One region of the Ectopseudomonas hydrolytica genome, then DNA from elsewhere that is predicted to be linked to it. Evidence: predicted binding sites of a transcription regulator. Region 1 holds the regulator's gene; each other region holds the start of a gene.
The links. Region 1 encodes FliA, which starts transcription of late flagellar genes. Its sites were predicted from a motif close to CTAAAGTTTNNNNNNNNNNNGCCGNTAA; they were not measured.
Positions count from the first base shown of each region.

Region 2: the regulator FliA is predicted to act here: its motif matches at 2,281-2,308, upstream of motA (flagellar motor stator protein MotA).
Region 3: the regulator FliA is predicted to act here: its motif matches at 2,245-2,272, upstream of L1F06_RS10085 (methyl-accepting chemotaxis protein).
Region 4: the regulator FliA is predicted to act here: its motif matches at 2,347-2,374, upstream of L1F06_RS03805 (methyl-accepting chemotaxis protein).

Region 1 is NZ_CP099397.1:3,199,764-3,204,912, reverse strand. Features, by position in the region: gene flhF (flagellar biosynthesis GTPase FlhF) at 1-898, shown strand, start outside; gene fleN (flagellar synthesis regulator FleN) at 989-1,819, shown strand; gene fliA (RNA polymerase sigma factor FliA) at 1,816-2,562, shown strand; gene L1F06_RS14885 (chemotaxis response regulator CheY) at 2,640-3,014, shown strand; gene L1F06_RS14880 (protein phosphatase CheZ) at 3,034-3,822, shown strand; gene L1F06_RS14875 (chemotaxis protein CheA) at 3,835-5,149, shown strand, end outside.
Region 2 is NZ_CP099397.1:711,623-716,771, forward strand. Features, by position in the region: gene L1F06_RS03260 (rhodanese-like domain-containing protein) at 1-654, opposite strand, end outside; gene L1F06_RS03265 (HDOD domain-containing protein) at 721-2,244, opposite strand; gene motA (flagellar motor stator protein MotA) at 2,362-3,213, shown strand; gene motB (flagellar motor protein MotB) at 3,230-4,219, shown strand; gene rsgA (small ribosomal subunit biogenesis GTPase RsgA) at 4,213-5,149, opposite strand, start outside.
Region 3 is NZ_CP099397.1:2,177,781-2,182,929, forward strand. Features, by position in the region: gene L1F06_RS10080 (DUF1330 domain-containing protein) at 128-454, opposite strand; gene L1F06_RS10085 (methyl-accepting chemotaxis protein) at 651-2,216, opposite strand; gene acnA (aconitate hydratase AcnA) at 2,393-5,134, opposite strand.
Region 4 is NZ_CP099397.1:836,461-841,609, reverse strand. Features, by position in the region: gene L1F06_RS03810 (GGDEF domain-containing protein) at 1-289, shown strand, start outside; gene L1F06_RS03805 (methyl-accepting chemotaxis protein) at 338-2,269, opposite strand; gene L1F06_RS03800 (substrate-binding periplasmic protein) at 2,417-3,184, opposite strand; gene pbpC (peptidoglycan glycosyltransferase PbpC) at 3,253-5,149, opposite strand, start outside.

The DNA.
Region 1 (5,149 bases):
CGAGCTGATTGAGGTTCAGCTGGGGTCGATCGCCTGGGGCCAGTTGCAGACGCGTCGTCCGCAGCAGGCCAATCTGTGGCGTCGCCTGCAGCGCATGGGCCTGTCTGCCGAACTGTCGCAGGCACTGCTGAGCAAGGTCGCGGGTGTGGCCGAGCCGCGTCAGGCCTGGCGCATGCTGCTGGCGCACCTGGCGCATGCGATCAAGACGCCCAAGGTCGAGCCGCTGGAGGAGGGCGGGGTGATCGCCCTGGTCGGTCCGGCCGGCATGGGCAAGACCACCACCCTGGCCAAGCTGGCGGCGCGCTACGTGCTTAAGTACGGCGCGCAGCAGGTCGCTCTGGTGAGCATGGACAGCTTCCGTATCGGTGCCCAGGAGCAGCTCAAGACATTGGGGCGTATTCTGGGTGTATCGGTGACCCAGATCGATCCCGGTCAGTCCCTGCTGCAGGCGCTGACGCCGCTGGCCAAGAAGCGCGTGGTGCTGGTCGATACCGCCGGTCTGCCGGGTAACGATCCGGCGCTGCGCCTGCAGCTGGAAAGCCTGGCCTCGGCGCGGATCAAGGCGAAGAATTATTTGGTCCTGGCTGCAACAAGTCAGAGCCAAGTGCTCAAGGCGGCCTACCATAGTTACAAGCGTTGTGGCCTTTCTGGCTGCATACTGACGAAGCTGGACGAGGCCGCGAGCCTGGGTGAGGTTTTGGGTCTGGCTATAGGCCAGCATCTGCCGGTAGCCTATGTCACGGACGGACCGCGGATCCCGGATGATCTGCAGGTGCCGCGTAGTCACCAGCTGGTCAGCCGCGCCGTAGGCCTGCAGACCGCCGAGCCGCCGAGCGAGGATGCCATGGCGCAGATGTTCGCCGGGCTGTACCACAGCCCCGCGCAGCGTGCCGGCTGAAACGGCGAGAATGTAGCACCCTCCCGCGTCATGACGCGGGAGTAAACGGCCACGAGGCCAGGTCGAAGTTAGACAAGGTGTAGAAAGAACATGGGTATGCATCCCGTACAGGTGATTGCGGTGACCGGCGGCAAGGGTGGCGTCGGCAAGACCAATGTGTCGGTGAATCTGTCCATGGCCCTGGCCGATCTCGGCCGTCGGGTGATGTTGATGGATGCCGACCTGGGGTTGGCGAATGTCGACGTTTTGCTGGGGCTGACGCCCAAGCGCACCCTGGCCGACGTGATTGCCGGTGAATGCGATCTGCGCGACGTGCTGCTGCAGGGACCGGGCGGTATCCGCATCGTCCCGGCGGCCTCCGGCACGCAGGCGATGGTCAATCTCTCGCCGATGCAGCATGCCGGCCTGATTCAAGCCTTCAGCGACATCAGCGAGAACCTCGACGTGCTGGTGATCGACACCGCTGCCGGCATCGGCGATGCGGTGGTCAGCTTCGTTCGCGCCGCCCAGGAGATCCTCGTGGTGGTGTGTGACGAGCCGACTTCCATCACCGACGCCTACGCGCTGATCAAGCTGCTCAACCGCGATCACGGCATCAGTCGCTTCCGCGTTCTGGCCAATATGGCCCATAGCCCGCAGGAAGGGCGCAATCTCTTTGCTAAGCTGACCAAGGTGACGGATCGTTTCCTCGATGTCGCCCTGCAGTATGTCGGCGCCGTACCCTACGATGAGTGCGTGCGCAAGGCCGTGCAGAAGCAGCGCGCCGTCTATGAAGCCTTCCCTCGTTCCAAGTGCGCTCTGGCGTTCAAGGCGATAGCTCAGAAGGTCGATACCTGGCCCTTGCCGGCCAACCCCCGTGGCCATCTGGAATTTTTCGTCGAGCGTCTGGTGCAGCAACCGACCGCAGACTCGGCCGTATGACAGCAGCCTCTGGACTTCGTATGTACAACAAGGCGCAGGCGCAGGACTCCCAGCACCAGCTGATCGAACGCTATGCCCCTCTGGTCAAGCGCATTGCTTATCACCTGCTGGCCCGTTTACCGGCCAGCGTGCAAGTCGACGATCTCATTCAGGCCGGCATGATCGGCCTGCTGGAAGCGTCGCGCAAATACGACTCCGGCAAGGGGGCGAGTTTCGAAACCTTCGCCGGTATCCGCATCCGCGGTGCCATGCTCGACGAGGTACGCAAGGGCGACTGGGCCCCGCGTTCGGTGCACCGCAACAGCCGCATGGTCAGCGATGCCATTCGTGTCGTTGAAGCAAGAACCGGGCGAGACGCTAAAGATCACGAGGTTGCGGCCGAACTCCAATTGAGTCTCGAGGATTACTACGGCATCCTTGGCGACACTTTGGGCAGCCGTTTGTTCAGCTTCGACGACCTGTTGCAGGACGGCGAGCATGGCGGTTTGCACGAAGACGCCGGGCACACCCACCTCGAACCTTCGCGGGACCTCGAAGACGAACGCTTCCAGGCGGCCTTGGCCGATGCCATCGCCGGTTTGCCGGAGCGCGAACGTCTCGTGCTGGCGCTGTATTACGATGAAGAACTGAACTTGAAGGAAATCGGCGAAGTGCTGGGGGTCAGCGAGTCGCGCGTCAGCCAGTTGCATAGCCAGTGCGCAGCGCGGTTGCGCTCGCGGCTCGGCGAGTGGCGCGCCAGCTGAGTCGGTTTCACGATTAAAGGGCGTCATTGCGTGTGCAATGCGTTTGGGACTGTACGGAGGTCGACTTGGACAAGAACATGAAAATCCTCATCGTTGACGATTTCTCGACGATGCGACGGATCATCAAGAACCTCTTGCGGGACTTGGGCTTCACCAACACCGCCGAGGCCGACGATGGCACTTCGGCACTGCCCATGCTGCAGAGCGGCAGCTTCGACTTTCTGGTGACCGACTGGAACATGCCCGGCATGACCGGCATCGACCTGCTGCGCGCGGTGCGCGCCGACGAGCGCCTCAAGCACCTGCCGGTGTTGATGGTTACCGCCGAAGCCAAACGTGACCAGATCATCGAAGCGGCACAGGCCGGCGTGAACGGCTATGTGGTCAAGCCCTTCACCGCCCAGGTGCTGAAGGAAAAGATCGAGAAGATCTTCGAGCGGGTAAACGGCTGATGTCAGCCGCGAGGGTGCTATGGAACACGATGACTCCACGCTGGGTGACCTCGAGTCGACCCTGAAAAGCAACGCCCGCGAGCTGGTCGATAGCCTGGAACAAGGCAACTTCGGCGCTGCGGTGCAACTGATCAACGAGCTCAACAAGGTCCGCGATCGCGGCCTGTACCACGAGGTCGGCAAGCTGACCCGGGAGCTGCACAACGCCATCGTCAATTTCCAGCTCGACCCGCGCATGCCGCATGCCCAGGAGCTGTCGCAGATCGCCGATGCCACCGAGCGCCTGAACTATGTCGTGACCATGACCGAGAAGGCCGCCAACCGCACCATGGATCTGGTGGAGCAGAGCGCGCCGCTGGTCAACGACCTCAGTGACGAGGCGCAGAGCCTGAGCGCGGAGTGGGGCCGTTTCATGCGCCGCGAGATGGGCGCCGAGGGCTTTCGCGAGCTGGCCAAGCGTATCGAGTTGTTTCTCGCTCGCAGCGAGCGTGACAGCAACAAGCTGTCCGCTCATCTCAACGACATCTTGCTGGCGCAGGACTACCAGGACCTGACCGGCCAGGTGATCAAGCGCGTCACCCAGTTGGTGACCGAGGTGGAAAGCAACCTGCTCAAGCTGGTGCTCATGGCCAGTCAGGTCGACCGTTTTGCCGGTATTCAGCACGACCATGAAGTGCTGCGCGCCGAACAGGAAAAATTAAAAGAGCCATCCCGGGGTGAAGGTCCGCAGATTCATGCCGATAAGCGTGATGACGTCGCCTCCAGTCAGGACGATGTCGACGACCTGCTGTCCAGTCTTGGATTCTAAGGAGCACCCCCTATGAGCTTCGGCGCCGATGAAGAGATCCTCCAGGATTTCCTGGTAGAGGCCGGCGAGATTCTCGAACAGTTGTCCGAACAGCTCGTGGAGCTGGAAAGCCGACCGGACGACATGAACCTGCTCAACGCCATCTTCCGCGGTTTCCATACCGTCAAGGGCGGGGCGGGTTTCCTCCAGCTCAACGAGCTGGTGGAGTGCTGCCATATCGCCGAGAACGTCTTCGACATCCTGCGCAAGGGTGAGCGTCGCGTCGACTCGGAATTGATGGACGTGGTGCTCGAAGCTCTGGATGCCGTCAACGGCATGTTCGGCGAGGTGCGCGAGCGGCGCGAACCGACTCCGGCCACGCCGGAACTGCTGGCGGCACTGTCGCGTCTGGCCGAGCCCGCTGGTGCCGAGGCGGCTGCCCCCGCACAGGAGCCGGAAGCGGAGCCGGAACCCGCTCCGGTTTCCGCGCCTGCCGCCTCCGGCGACATCACCGACAGCGAGTTCGAGCAACTGCTCGATGCGCTGGGCGATGCGCCCGCTGCTGCCCATGGCGCCGAAAGCAGCGCCGCCAGCGACGAAATCACCGACGACGAATTCGAATCCCTGCTCGATCAGCTGCACGGCAAGGGCCAGTTCTCCGGCACGGTTGAAACCGCCGCCGATACCGCCGTGGCGACGGCGTCTGCCGCTTCCGCCGCCAGCGACGAAATCACCGACGACGAATTTGAAGCCCTGCTCGATCAGTTGCACGGCAAGGGCCAGTTTTCCGCGGCAGCCGAGGCAGCCGCTCCCGCCGCTGCCGTAGCCGGTGCTGCGGCAGCGGCCGGCGATGACATCACCGACGACGAGTTCGAGTCGCTGCTCGATGAGTTGCACGGCAAGGGCAAGTTCGTGCCGCCGCCGGTTTCCGCACCTGCCGCCGCGCCCGCAGCCAAACCGGCCGCCGCGGCCAAGCCAGCGGCTGCGGCAAAACCTGCTGCGGCCAAGGCCGAGCCGGCTGCCGCGCGCACCCCGGCGGCGCCTGCGCCGGCTGCCGACAAGGCGCCCGCCGCGAGCGAAGCGGAAACCACGGTGCGCGTCGATACCGCGCGTCTGGATGAAATCATGAACATGGTCGGCGAGCTGGTGCTGGTGCGTAACCGCCTGGTGCGCCTGGGCCTGAACAGCGGCGATGAAGCCATGTCCAAGGCCGTTTCCAACCTCGACGTGGTGACGGCCGACCTGCAGACCGCGGTGATGAAGACCCGCATGCAGCCGATCAAGAAGGTCTTCGGCCGCTTCCCGCGCCTGGTCCGTGATCTGGCACGTAACCTCAAGAAGGAAATCA
Region 2 (5,149 bases), 2.5 Mb from region 1:
CAGATCCTGCAGGACGTCGGCGATGTCCGTGCGGATGCGCAGGTGGCGCTGCGGGTCCATGCCGGCGGTCCATTCGAAGTTGACGGCGCCGGGGATGTGTCCGCCGCGCGCCGAGCTCAGCTTCTCGCCGCGGTACTCGTCGGCGCCGCGTACGTCCCAGATGGCCAGATCGCTGGCGCCCAGGCGCGACTGGAGATAGTCCCGCGTCGCGGTGGGCTGCTCATGCAGGGTCAGCGACGGCTGGCTGCGCTGCACAGGGGGCGTTTCCTGGCTCAGCTCGCGTCCTTCGCCGATCCAGGCATGCAAGCCGCCGTTGAGGAAGTGGTAGCGGGTGTGGCCGATCACGTCGAGCAGCCAGATGAATCGTCCGGCCCAGGGACCGCCCTCGTCGTCGTAGACCACGTAGGTGGCGTCCGGTCGATGGCCTATGTCGGAGAACAGCGCTTCGAGCTGGTCTCGTTGCGGCAGCAGGCCGGGCGCCGGTGGCTGGCCCAGCTGCGTGCGCTTGGCATCGACCCAGCGGGCGCCGGGAATGTGCCCGGCGGCATAGCGTGCGGCGCCGCTGAGATCGAGCAGGATCAGGTCGGCGGCGTCCAGGCGCTCGGCCAGTTCGGCGGGCTCGATGACCAGGGGCAGATTGTCGAAGGCGGACATGGCGGCCTCCTCGTATGAAAAGAGGTCGATTGTAGCGGAAAGCGCGCGTCGCGTTACCCGCCCGCGTCAGCGCGCGCGTCTGGAGAAGCTGGCCAGGGCGCGCTCGATGCACTGCACGGTCTTGGCGAAGGCCTGCAGGCTGAGCTCGTTGAGCGGCTGCCCGCCCTGGTCGGCGACCAGCAGCATCACCACTCGGCCGTTGTTGGCCAGCGAGCGCAGCAGCAGGTGTTCGCTGGGGAACAGGGCCTTGAGATTGCCCGGCAGCAACGCCGAGAACTGCGCGACATTGGCCGGGCTCAGGCGCAGCTGGCCGGGCTCGCTGAGCAGGCGGCGCAGGACCTGGCTATGCGCCGGGTCCAGGGTCAGGGTTGCTGCGTCGGGGCCGAGGCCGGCCTGCTGCTGGGCCTGCAGGCGACTGTGCTGGCGGTCGGCGAGCAGCAGCAGTACGCGCTTGAGGCCGCAGGCCTGCAGCGCATCGCGGGCGCAGGCGGTCAGTTGCGGCACGTTGGCGAAGCTGCTGGGGTCGGCAAGCAGGCGCGCGCAGTGCTCGCGCCAGGCGGCGAGATGGTCGCGCTTGGGGATGGCCGCTGGAGTCGGCGCGGGCTTCAGGCGGTGCGCGTCCCAGGGCCAGAGCAGAGCCTCGGCCGGGTGCCAGAGTGCGGCGTCGTGGATCAGGCGCGCACTGCTCACTGCATGCTGGTGCACCTCCTGTTGCAGTTCGCTCAGCGGCAACTGCAGATAGAGGCCGGTCAGGCGTTGCCAGCGCAGGCTGTGCGGCGTGTCCCAGGCGTGGTGGGCCGATACCGCCAGGCCGTTGGCCAGCAGCACGCAGTTGCTCGGCTGGGTCAGCCAGCGGCGCAGCGGGATATCGGCGTCGAGCAATTGTTGCTGATGCAGCGGGTGTTCGTTGTCGCGGGCGATATGCAGCGCCTTGACCAGCAGGCGTCGGTCGCGTTCCAGCAGGCGGTAGCCTTGAACGATCCATTCCGGCAGGCGCCAGCGCTCCGCCAGCTTGATGCACAGATGAATCAGCGGAACGCCGAGCAGTTCCTGCTCGACCCGTGCGGGACGCTCGCCCTTGAGCAGAATGCGCTGCTCCCAGGCCTCGAACAGCTGGGGATGGGCGCACAGCAAGGGCCAGAGCGGCGCCAGAAACAGCAGGCTGCAGCCGTGCAGCTCGTTCCACAGGCGCGCCAGCCGGGCGCCGAACAGGCCGCGGGCCTGCTGGCTGGCGTGCTGGCTGATCAGCAGGATCTGTCGCAACGCCAGGGGAATGTCGTTTTCCGGCAGGGCGGGTGCCTGATTGAGCAGCGCTTCGCAGCGACTCAGGCCGAGACGTGACAACGCGGTTTCCAGGCTGTCGGCGGGGGCGCTGAGGCTGCTGCCCGACTGGTTGGCTTCGCGCAACACCTGCAGGGCGAAGGAAGGGCTGAGCTCGATGGCTTCGGCTATCTCGCGCCAGGTGCGGCGGCTGTCGCTCAGGGTGCGACGCAAGCGCGCATGCTGCTCCTGCTCGATTGGCAGGGGCAGCTTGCCCAGCTGTTGCAACCAGGCGTCGAGGGTGCGTGGCAAGGGCTTTGGCGTCGACATGTGGGTTGAGCCGATCTGGCTTTTGACCTTAACTGGCTATAGTCTGGCGTATAAGTTCCGATAATTAGAAGGGCTGTTTTTAATAACCTTCTTTCTTGAGTTCATAAGTACTTCTTTATGGTCAAAATCATAGGCATCGTCGTCGTGTTTGCGTGCGTGTTCGGCGGCTTCGTTCTCTCCGGTGGTCAACTGATGGCACTGGTCCATCCCTTCGAGGTTTTGATCATCGGCGGGGCGGCCCTGGGGGGCTTCCTCCAGGCCAACCCGGGCAGCATGTTCATGACGGTGTTCAAGAAGTCGCTGAGCATGTTCGGCACCCGCTTCACCCATACCTACTATCTGGAAGTGCTCAAGCTGCTCTACGAGATCCTCAACAAGAGCCGCCGCGAGGGCATGATGGCCATCGAGGCGGACGTCGAGGACCCCAACGCCAGCCCGATCTTCAGCAAGTACCCCGGCGTGCTCAAGGATGCGCGGATGACGGCGTTCATCTGCGATTACCTGCGCATCATGTCCTCCGGCAACATGGCCCCCCACGAGCTGGAAGGCCTGTTCGACATGGAGCTGGCCAGCCTCAAGGAGGAGGTGGAGCATCCGGCCCATGCGGTGGCCAAGATCGCCGACGGCCTGCCGGCCATGGGTATCGTCGCGGCCGTGCTGGGTATCGTGATCACCATGTCGATCCTCGCCGAGGCGGACAACGCGCAGATCGGCGAAAAGGTCGCCACGGCGCTGGTCGGTACCTTCCTCGGCATCCTTGCTTCCTATGGCTTCTTCGGCCCGCTGTCGAATGCGCTGGAGCATGACGCCAAGGAAGAGCTGAACCTTTACGAGGCGATCAAGGCGACGCTGGTGGCCTCGGCGTCCGGCATGCCGCCGAGCCTGGCCGTGGAGTTCGGGCGCAAGGTGCTGTTCCCTGCGCACCGGCCGAGCTTCAGCGAGCTCGAGCAGGCCATGCGTGGCAACTGAGCCGAGACGCTGAGCCATGGAAAACAACCAACCCATCATCGTCAAGCGGGTCAAGAAGAACGCTGGCGGGCATCATGGTGGCGCCTGGAAGATCGCCTTCGCCGACTTCGCCACCGCCATGATGGCGTTCTTTCTGGTCATGTGGCTGATGTCGTCGGCCACGCCGGAGCAGAAGAAGGCCATTTCCGGTTACTTCCAGGACCCCATCGGCTTTACCGAGAGCGCCAGCCCGCACGCCATCGATCTGGGCGGCTCGCCCACGCCGGCGCCCGACCGCACCCTCAACCCGGAAATCCAGGACCTGACCGATAGCCAGGACGTGGACATCGACGCCGACCAGGTCGAAAGCCTGGCCGACAAGCTCGAGCGCGAGCGTCTGGAGCTGGTGCTGCAGGAGCTGCAGAACAAGGTCGAGGAAAACCCCGAGCTGCAGCGTTTCAAGGATCAGATCCTGTTCGAGATCACCCAGGACGGCCTGCGCATCCAGATCGTGGATGCCGAGAACCGTCCGATGTTCGCCCTCGGCAGCGCCAACCTGCAGCCCTACTTCGAAGACATCCTGCTGGCCATGGCCGACACCATTCGCGCGGTGCCGAACAAGATCAGCATCAGTGGCCATACCGATGCCAAGCCCTTCGTCGGGCGTGGCGATTTCGGCAACTGGGAATTGTCAGCCAACCGTGCCAATGCGGCGCGGCGTGCGCTGATCGCCGGCGGTTATGCCGATGAGCAGGTGGCGCGGGTGGTGGGCTACGCCTCCTCGGCGCTGTTCGATCGCAACGATCCCTTCAACCCGGTCAATCGGCGCATCGATATCGTGGTGCTGACCAAGAAGGCGCAGCGTGCCATCGAGGGTGAGCAAGGTGGCGAAGAGCCGCCCGCTCCGGCCGACGGCGCCGCACCGGGCGGCGCGGCGAACGAACCGCTGCCGGCCGGCCAGGTGCGCGAGCGGCTGAACATCTTCGAGGAAGGCGCCCTGCAGTTCGATCAGCTGGGCAATCAGTAATCGTCTTCGGGCAGGCTGGCAAGGATGTGGCGGTAGCTGGCCATGCGCTGCGCCTGAATGCGCCCGTCCTCCAGGGCCTGTAGCAGCGCGCAACCGGGCTCGCGGTCGTGCTTGCAGTCGCGGAAACGGCAGCGCCCGAGCAGGTCGTGGAACTCGATGAAACCAGCCTCCACATCGTCGCGGCTGACGTGGCCCAGGCCGAATTCGCGGATGCCGGGGGAATCGATCAGTTGGCCGCCGCCGGGAAAGTGGAATAGCCGCGCCGTGGTGGTGGTATGGGTGCCCTTGCCGGTCAGCTCCGACAGCGCGCCGACGCGGGTGTCGACGCCCGGCAGCAGGCCGTTGACCAGTGACGATTTGCCGACCCCGGACTGGCCGACGAAGACGCTGACGTGGCCGTCCAGGCGCTTCTTCAGCTGCTCCATGCCATCGCCCTGATGCGCCGAAACTTCCAGCAGGGGATAGCCCAGCTGGCGATAGACCTTGAGCAGGGCCTCCAGCGCCACCTGATTCTGCTCGTCGATCAGGTCGGCCTTGTTCAGCAGCAGCAGCGGACGGATGCCGGCATGTTCAGCGGCCACCAGGTAACGGTCGATCAGGTTGGCGTGCGGTTCGGGCAGGGGCGCGAAGACGATGACGATCTGATCGACGTTGGCTGCCACCGGCTTGAGCTGGCCGCGCATGTCCGGACGACACAGCTCGCTGCTTCTCGGCAGCTGTGCGACGATCACGCCATCGCCCTGGTTGCCGGGGCGCCAGACCACCTGGTCGCCGGTGACCAGCGCCGGCAGGTTGGCGCGCAGGTGGCAGCGGAATACCCGCCCGGCCAGTTCACCCTGCAGCCCCTCGATTTCCACCTGCACGCCGAAATGCGCGATCACCAGTCCGGTCTGTTCCGGGCCGAGGTCGCCGCCTTCCAGTGCTTCCACA
Region 3 (5,149 bases), 1.0 Mb from region 1:
AGGGACCGCGTCAACCGCCCGGGTGGTAAGGCGATATGTCAGAGGGGAGGGCGAGCAGCGGATGACTACAGATGAAATCTGTTTGCATGCCTTGGCGCACTGGCAGTGCTTGGCCTGGCGCTCGTTTTCATGGCGAGCCAAGGATGTCGACGCCTTTATGGTCCTGTGCAACACCTTCGACCAGAAAGACCTCGCCGACGCTGTGCTCGGTGCGTAGCGGTCGAATGGCGCGGTAGGCGGCCGACTCGTACCAATCCCTGGCCAACTGCATGGAAGGAAACTCGATCATGATCAGGTCCGCGGACCAGGCACCCTCCAGCGGGACGTAGGGGCCGCCGTGGATGCGGTACACGCCGGAAAAAGGGGCAAGCGTCGCATCGATACGTTGCAGATATTCCCTTATCTCCGGGCCGAATTGCGTCTCTCGAACGATGGCAACGGCATATGCGGTCATGCTCAGGTTCGTCCTGCATCAGTGGATGAGTCGAGGATCAGGCGGCGAGGAGCGCCAGATCATTCACCCGTGACACAGTAGCGGGTGAGGAGGGGCGGTCAAGGGAGCCGGTGGCGAGGCGCGAAGCGGTTCGCTTGTGAAGAGCGCGAGGGGAGATGGGGCAGGGCGCAGCGGCTGAACCGCTGCGCCCTTTGCTTCAGCGGTTGAAGCGCTCGACCAGGGCGTATTGGCCCTGTGCGGTGGTGGTGAGCGCCTCGCTGAGCTTGGCGGTGCTTTTGGCTTCGCCTGCGGTCTGGTCGGCCAGTTGGGCGATGGTGGTGATGTTCTGGTTGATCTCGTCGGCCACGGCGCTCTGCTCTTCGGCCGCGGCCGCGATCTGGTTGGCCATGTCGGCGATGTTGGCCACCGAGTCGCTGATGCCGGCCAGGGCCTGGTCGGCCTTGAGCACTCGCTCCACGCCTTCGTCGGCCTGCTTGCGGCCGATTTCCATGGTCATCACGGCCTCTTCGGCGGTGCGCTGCAGTTTGGCGATCAGGGTGTGGATCTGTTCGGTGGATTCCGCGGTGCGCTGGGCCAGGGAGCGAACCTCGTCGGCCACCACGGCGAAGCCGCGGCCCATTTCGCCGGCACGCGCGGCTTCGATGGCGGCGTTGAGGGCCAGCAGGTTGGTCTGGTCGGCGATGCCCTTGATCACGTCGACCACGCCGCCGATCTCATTGCTGTCCTGGGCCAGGCGGGTGACGGTCTCGCCGGTGTCGCCCACCGATTGCGACAGGCGCTGGATGGCTTCGCGGGTTTCCGCGGCAATGCTGCGCCCTTCGCTGGTCAGACGGTTGGCTTCCTGAGTGGCGATGGCGGTACGGGCGACGTTGCTGGCGACTTCCAGAGTGGTGGCGGCCATCTCGTTGACGGCGGTGGCGACCTGTTCGGTCTCGCTGCGCTGGCGCTCGAGACCGGCCGAGCTGTTGTGCGCCAGCTTGTCGGCTTCACGCGCCTGCTGGGTGAGCTGTTCGGCGGTGTCCTGCAGGCGGGTCAGGCAGGTTTTCAGGCGCGCATCCTGGCTGAGCATGGCCATTTCCAGGCGCGCTTCGGCGCCGCGGCTGTCGGTGTACATCTGCGCGATCAGCGGGTCGGAGGTGGTCTGATCGGCGATGCGCAGTAGGCGCTTGATGCCACGGGTCTGCCAGGCGATGCCGGCCAGGCCCAGAGGAACGGAGAGCAGGGCGGCGAGGATGAACCCCCAGTTGCTGCCGATCCAGTGGCCGATCAGAAAACCGATCTGGCTGACCAGAATGAAGGGCATCCAGGCCTGTACGATGGGCAGCCACTGGTTACTGGCGGGGACGGCCGATTTGCCGGCGTTGACCCGCGCATACAGCGCTTCGGCGCGGCGTACCTGTTCGGCAGTGGGTTTGACCCGTACCGATTCGTAACCGACGACCTGGTTGTTCTCGGTCATCGGGGTGACGTAGGCGTTGACCCAGTAATGGTCGCCATTCTTGCTGCGGTTCTTGACGATGCCCATCCACGGCCGGCCCTTCTTCAGGGTCGTCCACATGTGGTCGAACACCGCTGGCGGCACGTCCGGGTGACGCACGATGTTGTGCGGCGCGCGCAGCAGTTCCTCGCGGGAGAAACCGCTGATCTCGACGAAGGCATCGTTGCAGTAGGTGATCTGGCCCTTGAGGTCGGTGGTGGAAATCAGGCGCTGCTGAGCGGGGAAGGTGCGTTCGCGCTGAGTGACCGGCTGGTTGTTACGCATGGCAGGTATCCGTCGTTGTAATGCCCTGTCATCGGCCGCGAAGCGGCAAAGTTGAGGGCTGAATCCGTTTTGGCGAGTGTAATCGCTTTATGACTGACGTCACATTTCTGTCGTGACATTGGCCATCCGTGACCCGACGGGAAAGCCCTGCCGCCTGGGGCGGCAGGGCTGCTGCATCAGCTGGCGATCATCTGGCGCAGCACGTAGTGCAGAATGCCGCCAGCCTTGAAGTACTCGACCTCGTTGAGGGTGTCGATGCGGCACAGCACTTCGACTTCCTCATGCGCGCCGTCTTCACGGGTGATGATCAGCGTCAGTGGCATCTGCGGGCGCAGTTCCACGCCTTCCAGCCCTTCGATAGCCAGTACTTCCTTGCCGGTCAGTTTGAGGCTGTTGCGGTCGGTGCCGGGCTTGAACTGCAGTGGCAGCACGCCCATGCCCACCAGGTTGGAGCGGTGGATGCGCTCGAAGCTTTCCGCGATCACCGCCTTGACCCCCAGCAGGTTGGTGCCCTTGGCCGCCCAGTCGCGGCTGGAGCCGGTGCCGTATTCCTTGCCGGCGATGATCAGCAGCGGCGTGCCCTCGGCCTGGTAGCGCATGGCCGCGTCATAGATCGCCAGCTTCTCGCCGCTGGGCACGTGCAGGGTGTTGCCGCCTTCCTCGCCGCCGAGCATTTCGTTGCGGATGCGGATATTGGCGAAGGTGCCGCGCATCATCACTTCGTGGTTGCCGCGGCGCGAGCCATAGGAGTTGAAGTCGGCCTTGTCCACGCCATGCTCGCGCAGATAGCGCCCGGCCGGGCTGTCGGCCTTGATGTTGCCGGCCGGCGAGATGTGGTCGGTGGTCACCGAATCGCCGAGCAGGGCGAGGATGCGCGCCTGGCGGATATCGGTGATACGTGGCGGATCGCCAGCGATGTCCTCGAAGAACGGCGGATGCTGGATGTAGGTGGAGTCGCCCTGCCAGGCGTAAGTGTCGGCCTTGGGCACGTCGATGGCCTGCCATTTCTCGTCGCCGGCGAAGACCTCTGCGTATTCCTTGCGGAACATGGCGGTGTCGACCTGGGCGATGGCCTGGGTGATCTCGGCCTGGGTCGGCCAGATGTCCTTGAGGTAGACCGGCTGGCCGTCCTTGCCGGTGCCGAGGGCGTCGCGGGTCAGGTCGAGGCGCACGCTGCCGGCCAGGGCATAGGCCACCACCAGGGGTGGCGAGGCCAGCCAGTTGGTTTTCACCAGCGGGTGCACGCGGCCCTCGAAGTTGCGGTTGCCGGAGAGCACCGAGGCGACGGTCAGGTCGGCCTGGGTGATGGCCTTCTCGATGGGCTCGCGCAGCGGGCCGGAGTTGCCGATGCAGGTGGTGCAGCCGTAGCCCACCAGGTCGAAACCGAGCTTCTCCAGATAGGGCGTCAGGCCGGCGGCATTGAAGTACTCGGTGACCACCTTGGAGCCGGGGGCCAGCGAGCTCTTCACCCAGGGCTGACGCTGCAGGCCTTTTTCCACCGCCTTCTTGGCCAGCAGGCCGGCGGCCATCATCACGCTGGGGTTGGAGGTGTTGGTGCAGGAGGTGATGGCTGCGATCACCACCGCGCCGTCTTTCAGGCGATGGGTATGGCCCTCGTCCTCATAGTCGATTTCGCCGCTCTGCTTGTCGCCGCCGACGGCGGTACCGCCGCCGCCTTCGCTGAGCAGGCGGCCCTCTTCCTTGGCGCTCGGCTTGAGCTGCAGGCCGACGAAGTCGTCGAAGGCCTGGCTGACCTGGCCCAGCGAGACGCGATCCTGCGGGCGCTTGGGTCCGGCCAGGCTGGCTTCGACGCTGCCCAGGTCCAGGCTCAGGCTGTCGGTGAACAGCGGCTCGGCGCCTGGCTCGCGCCACAGGCCCTGGGCCTTGCTGTAGGCCTCGACCAGTTGCACGGTGGCATCCGGGCGGCCGGACAGACGCAGGTAGCCGAGGGTGATCTCGTCCACCGGGAAGAAACCGCAGGTGGCGCCGTATTCCGGGGCCATGTTGGCGATGGTGGCGCGGTCGGCCAGCGGCAGGTCGGCCAGGCCGTCGCCGTAGAACTCGACGAATTTGCCCACCACGCCCTTCTTGCGCAGCATCTGGGTGACGGTGAGCACCAGGTCGGTGGCGGTGATGCCTTCCTTGAGCTTGCCGCTGAGCTTGAAGCCGATGACTTCCGGAATCAGCATCGACACCGGCTGGCCGAGCATGGCCGCTTCCGCCTCGATGCCGCCGACGCCCCAGCCGAGCACGCCGAGACCGTTGATCATGGTGGTGTGTGAGTCGGTGCCGACCAGGGTGTCGGGGAAGGCGAGGGTGACGCCGTCTTCTTCCTTCGTCCACACGGTGCGCGCCAGGTATTCGAGATTGACTTGGTGACAGATGCCGGTGCCCGGCGGCACCACGCTGAAGTTGTCGAAGGCGTGCTGGCCCCAGCGCAGGAAGGCGTAGCGCTCGCCGTTGCGCTGCATTTCCAGTTCGACGTTGTCGTGGAAGGCGCTGGAGGAGGCGTAGCGGTCGACCATCACCGAGTGGTCGATGACCAGATCCACCGGCGACAGCGGGTTGATGCGCTGCGGGTCGCCGCCGGCCTTGGCCATGGCGTCGCGCATGGCGGCCAGGTCGACCACCGCCGGCACGCCGGTGAAGTCCTGCATCAGCACGCGCGCGGGGCGGTACTGGATCTCGCGGTCGGAGGCGCGCTGGTCGAGCCAGTCGACCATGGCCTGCAGGTCCTGCGGCTGTACGGTCTTGCCGTCTTCGTTGCGCAGCAGGTTTTCCAACAGCACCTTGAGCGACTTGGGCAGGCGGTCGATGTTGCCGAGGCGCTGGGCGGCTTCGGGCAGGCTGAAGTAGTGGTAGGTGGCGTCGCCGACTTTCAGTTCGCGGCGGCAGTTCAGGCTATCGAGGGAGGGCATTGCACATCTCCTTGG
Region 4 (5,149 bases), 2.4 Mb from region 1:
CCGTGACGGCGACGCGCTGTTGCGCCTGGGCGGCGAGGAATTCGGCGTGCTGCTGCCCGGCACCACCCTGGCCCAGGCCCGGGAAATGGCCGAGCGCTTTCGCCAGGAGCTGGAAAGCGAAGGACTGCAACTGGCCGACCAGCGCCTGAAACTGACCACCAGCCTCGGCGTCGGCAGTTTCGACAAACGCCAGGACAGCGATGCCGACGCCTTTTTCAAGCGCGTCGACAGCGCCCTCTACCGAGCCAAGCGCGAAGGCCGCAACCGTCTGGTTGCGGCTGATCACTGAGACCCGCTGATTGCGGATCGCGCGGCACGCCTACCCGGCCGCCGCCGTTCAAAGCCTGAACTTGCCCATCTGTCCGGCCAGGTCATCGGCCAGGCGACGCAGGGTCTGGCAATCCTCGCGGCAGGCTCGCACTTCGCCTGTAGTGGCATGCGCCAGGTCGGCGATGCCCTGCACGTTGCGGTTGATTTCCTCGGTCACCGAGCTCTGCTCCTCGGTCGCCGCCGCTACCTGGGTGTTCATGTCGCTGATGCGCTCGACCTGCTCGGTGATCGCGCCGAGCGACTGCCCGGTACGCTGGCTGGCCTCGACCCCGGTACCGGTCGCCGCCTGCCCCGCGTGCATGGAGCTCACCGCGGTGTCGGCGCCCTGCTTGAGGCGCTGGATCATCTGCTGGATCTCGTCGGTGGAAGCCTGGGTACGGCTGGCCAGGGTGCGCACCTCGTCGGCGACCACGGCGAAACCGCGGCCCATCTCGCCGGCCCGCGCCGCTTCGATGGCGGCGTTGAGCGCCAGCAGATTGGTCTGCTCGGAGATGCCGCGGATCACCGCCAGCACCTGGTCGATGGAGGCGACCTGCTCGGCCAGCTCGGCCACCGCCTCGGCGGCGCTGCCGATATCGGCGGACATCCGCTCGATATGGGCGATGGATTGCCCCACCACCTGGCGGGCGGTCTTCGCCTCGTCACGCGCCGTGTGCGAGGACTGCGCGGCATTGCTGGCGTTGCGCGCGATCTCCTGCACGGTCAGGCCCATCTCGTGCACGGCCGTGGCCACCATATCGGTCATTTCCTGCTGCTGCCCGGCGCGCCCGGCGGTGTTCTCCACCACCTGCGCCACCTGCGCGACCGCCGTGCGCAGGCGTTCGCTGGTGGCCAGCACGTCGCCGATCAGCTCGCGCTGGCTGCCCAGGAAACGATTGAAGCCGCGGGCCAGGTCACCCAGCTCGTCGGCGCGCGACTCATCCAGCCGACGGGTCAGGTCGCCGCCACCGCCGCCGATTTCCACCAGCGCCTGGGTGACCTGGCGAATCGGCCGCACCAGCCCGCGCGCCAGCAATACCACCAGGCCGAGGAACAGCAGCGCCACGGCGACGCCGATCAGGCTGGTCAGCAGCAGCGCCTGACGCGCCTCGGCATAGATCTCCGCCTCCGGCACCTCGCTGACCAGCAGCCAGTCCAGGCTGGCGAACTTCTGCGCCACGGCGAGAAAGGTTTCGCCGTCGCGCTCGAAGCGCACCGCACGGCTGTCGCCAGCCAGCACCTGGCGGCCGGCGTCGGCGCCGAACAGCTCAACGAGCCTGCCGCTGCCGCTCAGCTCCGTGCGCGGGTGCACCTTGACGTTGCCCTGGCTGTCGATCAGAAACACCTGGCCGCGCGTGCCGAAACGGAACTCGCTGATCATCTTCGACATGTCCGCCAGGTTGTAGCCCAGCCCGGACACACCGAGCGTCTTGCCGCCCTGCCTGATGCGCTGATTGATGAACAGCGTGGGCAGGCGCGTGGTCTTGTCGATATCGATCTCCAGCACGCGGTCGCGGTCGCTGTCGACCAGGCGATAGAACCACTGGTTCTCTGCCTGACTGCGGTCGAGGGTGCGCATCAGCCCTTCACCGGTGGTGTAGTTGCCGCTGGCCAGGGCGACGATGGAGGTGGTCATGGCGTTCTGCTGGGCACGCACGCCTTCCAGGTAGCGAGCGAACTCGTCGCGTCGCGCAGCGTCTTCACCGGCGGCCAGCCAGTCCTGCACCAGGCTGTTCTCGGCAATCGAGGCGTTGGCGGTGATCGGTGCGGTGAGCACGCGTTCCAGATCGTTGCGGATCGCCAGCACCCGCGCCGGTAACGCCTCTTCGATCAGGTAGCGCTCGGTCAGACGATTGACCACCGCCGAGTAGATGCCCACGACGATCAGAATACTGGCCAGCAGGGCAGCGCCCATGCTGAGTATCAACTGCCACTGAATACTGCGTTGCCATAGAAGCATAGGGCACTCCAGAAGTTCGCCAGACACATTGGATACAATTGTGTCCACAATATTACAGACAAGACCACGCGCAAACCGTATCGGCGCTCAGGGGCAAGAAATAAGGGGCAATCCGTCGTTTTCAGACGTGCGGTCGGCCCCGGTCATTCACGGCAGCAGGTCCTGATCGGCCAGCAATCCCGCGGGCGGCTCATCGGGAAACCAGCGCAGATGGATGCGCGCGAAGCTGCCGTCGTGCTTCATCGCGTCGAGTTCCGCCTGCCAGCGCTGCACCAGCACCGGGTCGGTGCCGAGGGAGAAGGCGATATAGCTGCTGGTGCGCATGAAGGTATGCACATGTTGCAGGGCATCCGGCGCCGCGCCCACCTCCTGCAGCAGGCCCGGCAGCAACTGGTCCTCGTAGACCATCAGAGGCACCCGCCCCAGCAGGGTCATGCGCACCATTTCGTGGGGTTTCGGCACCAGCTCCAGGTTGCTGAACCCCAGCCGCACCAGCACCTGATGCGAATACCAGTCACGCGGCACGGCGATGCGCCCCAGTTGCCGGGCCTCTTCCAGACTGGTGACCGGCAGCGCCTCGCCACTGCGGGCGTACAGACTGGTGCGGGTACTGATGATCGGCCCGACCCAGCGGAACAGCGTCTCGCGCTCGGGGGTGCGCACCGTCACGAACAGGCCGACGTCGGGCTGGGTGGTCGCCATCCGGTAGCCGCGCGCCCAGGGCACGCTGAGAATCTGCGCGCGGCTGTCGGTGCGCTGCAGCAGCTCCCGGACCACCTCGACGGCCATGCCGTCAGGCTCACCGGCCTGGCTGAAGTTGATGGGCGGATTCTCTTCCGTATAGAGCACCAGCTCCGTCGCCGAGAGTTCGGCACAAAGCAGCGACAACAGCAGCAGGCGCAACAACCCAGTCATCGCTCGTATCACCCGTGCGAACTCTGCCTGCTGAGTTTAGCCAGCAAAACGCCATCTGGGGTGGCCGCTCAACGCGTCACCTCGAACTGCACACGGGCGGTCTGACCCGCCTCGTCGAGCACGCTGAGCTGATGCTGCCCGGGTTCGAAGGCATGACTGAAAGGTGCATCCATCGCGCTGTCGCCCAGCGGCCGACCGTCGACGAACCACCAGCGCCGGCCGCTGCCGCCCAGGGCGGAAAGGCTCAGGCGCAGCGCCTCGCCGCCGACCTGCGGCTGACGCAGACGCTCGCCCTGGCGCACCCCGACGATGGTCAGCGGCGCCGGTTGCGCCTGCGCTGGCGGCGGGCAGTGTGCATCGGCCAGGGGCAGACGAGCGGCACGTCGCTCGCGCCGCGGCAGCCAGGGCTCCAGCGGCGCCGGCCACAGCAGCAGCTCGCGCATCTGTGCACCGGCGCAGCCGGGACCGACGCGTCGGCCTTCGGCATTGACCCAGTAGCGCTCGCGCAGACCGCTGCCCACCGGCTGATCGGCTGCCTGCAAGGTAGGCGGCGTGGTGCCCTCGAGCGTCCAGGCGAAGCGCAGGCGTCGGCAGTTGGGGTCGTCCTTGCTCATCGGCTGGCCCAGCGGCCAGCAGATGGCGGCCACGCCGACCTCGGCCGGCTGCGGATCGGCCGGCGCAGCGATGCCGCGCTGACTGTCGCGATTGACCAGCAGATCATGCACCTGCAACAGCAGCGGCGCGGCGGAAGCCAGACCGAACTGGCCGGGCACCGGGGTGCCGTCCGGGCGGCCGATCCAGATGCCGATCAGATGGCGCGGGCCGACGCCGATGGCCCAGGCATCGCGAAAGCCGTAACTGGTGCCGGTCTTCCAGGCCAGGGTCGGGCGCTGCGCCAGCTGTGCGCGCGGGTCACGATCCGGGCGCGCCTGGCCGCTGAGAATGCGCCGGATGATCCAGGCCGAACCGGGGGACAGCAAACGGCGCTCGCGCAGTTCATCTTCTGGCTGCAGGCGTGGACGGGCCGCCATGCCACCACGCGCGAAGGCGCTGTAACCGGCCAGCAACGATTCCAGACGCGCGCCGCCGCCGCCGAGAATCAGCGCCAGGTTGGGCTCGGCCAGCGCCGGCAGACGGATCGGCAGCCCCGCGCTGCGCAGCTCGCCGGCAAAACGCTTCGGTCCGTAGGCTTCGAGCAGCTGCACGGCCGGCAGGTTCAGCGAGGTGGCCAGCGCCTCGCTGGCCGACACCGGGCCGACGAAGCCGGCGGCGAAGTTGCCGGGACGGTAGTCGCCGTAATGCCGCGGCACGTCCTGCAGCAGCGATTCGGAGTGGATCAGCCCGGCATCCAGGGCCATGCCGTAGAGGAAGGGCTTGAGCGTCGAGCCGGGCGAGCGCAGGGCGCGCACCATGTCGACGTGACCGAAGCGCGACGTGTCAGCGATATCCACCGAGCCCAGGTAGGCGCGCACGGCCATGCTTTCGTGCTCCACCACCAGGATCGCCGCCGAGGTACGCTCCGGCAGGCGCGCGCGCCAGCCCAGCAGCAGATCCTCCAGACGCAGCTGCAAACCCGCATCCAGCGTGGTGCGAATCACCGGCGGGCTGCCGGCGCGATTCAACCGCCGCGCCAGCAGGGGTGCCAGGCTCGGCTCACGGCGCGGCGCGAGGAACACCGGCTCTTCCAGCGCTTCGTCGACCTGCGCCTGCGGCCATACCTGATATTCGCCCAGGCGCCGCAGCACCTTGTCGCGCGCCGCCTGGGCTCGCTCGGGATGACGGTCCGGGCGCAGCCGGCTGGGCGCCTGCGGCAGCACGGCGAGCAGCGCGGCGTCGGCGCGAGTCAGTTGGCTCGGCGGCTTGCCCAGATAGCTCCAGCTGGCGGCGGCCACGCCCTCCAGGGTGCCGCCGAAGGGCGCGCGATTCAGATACAGGGTGAGGATTTCGTCCTTGGACAGGTGCCAT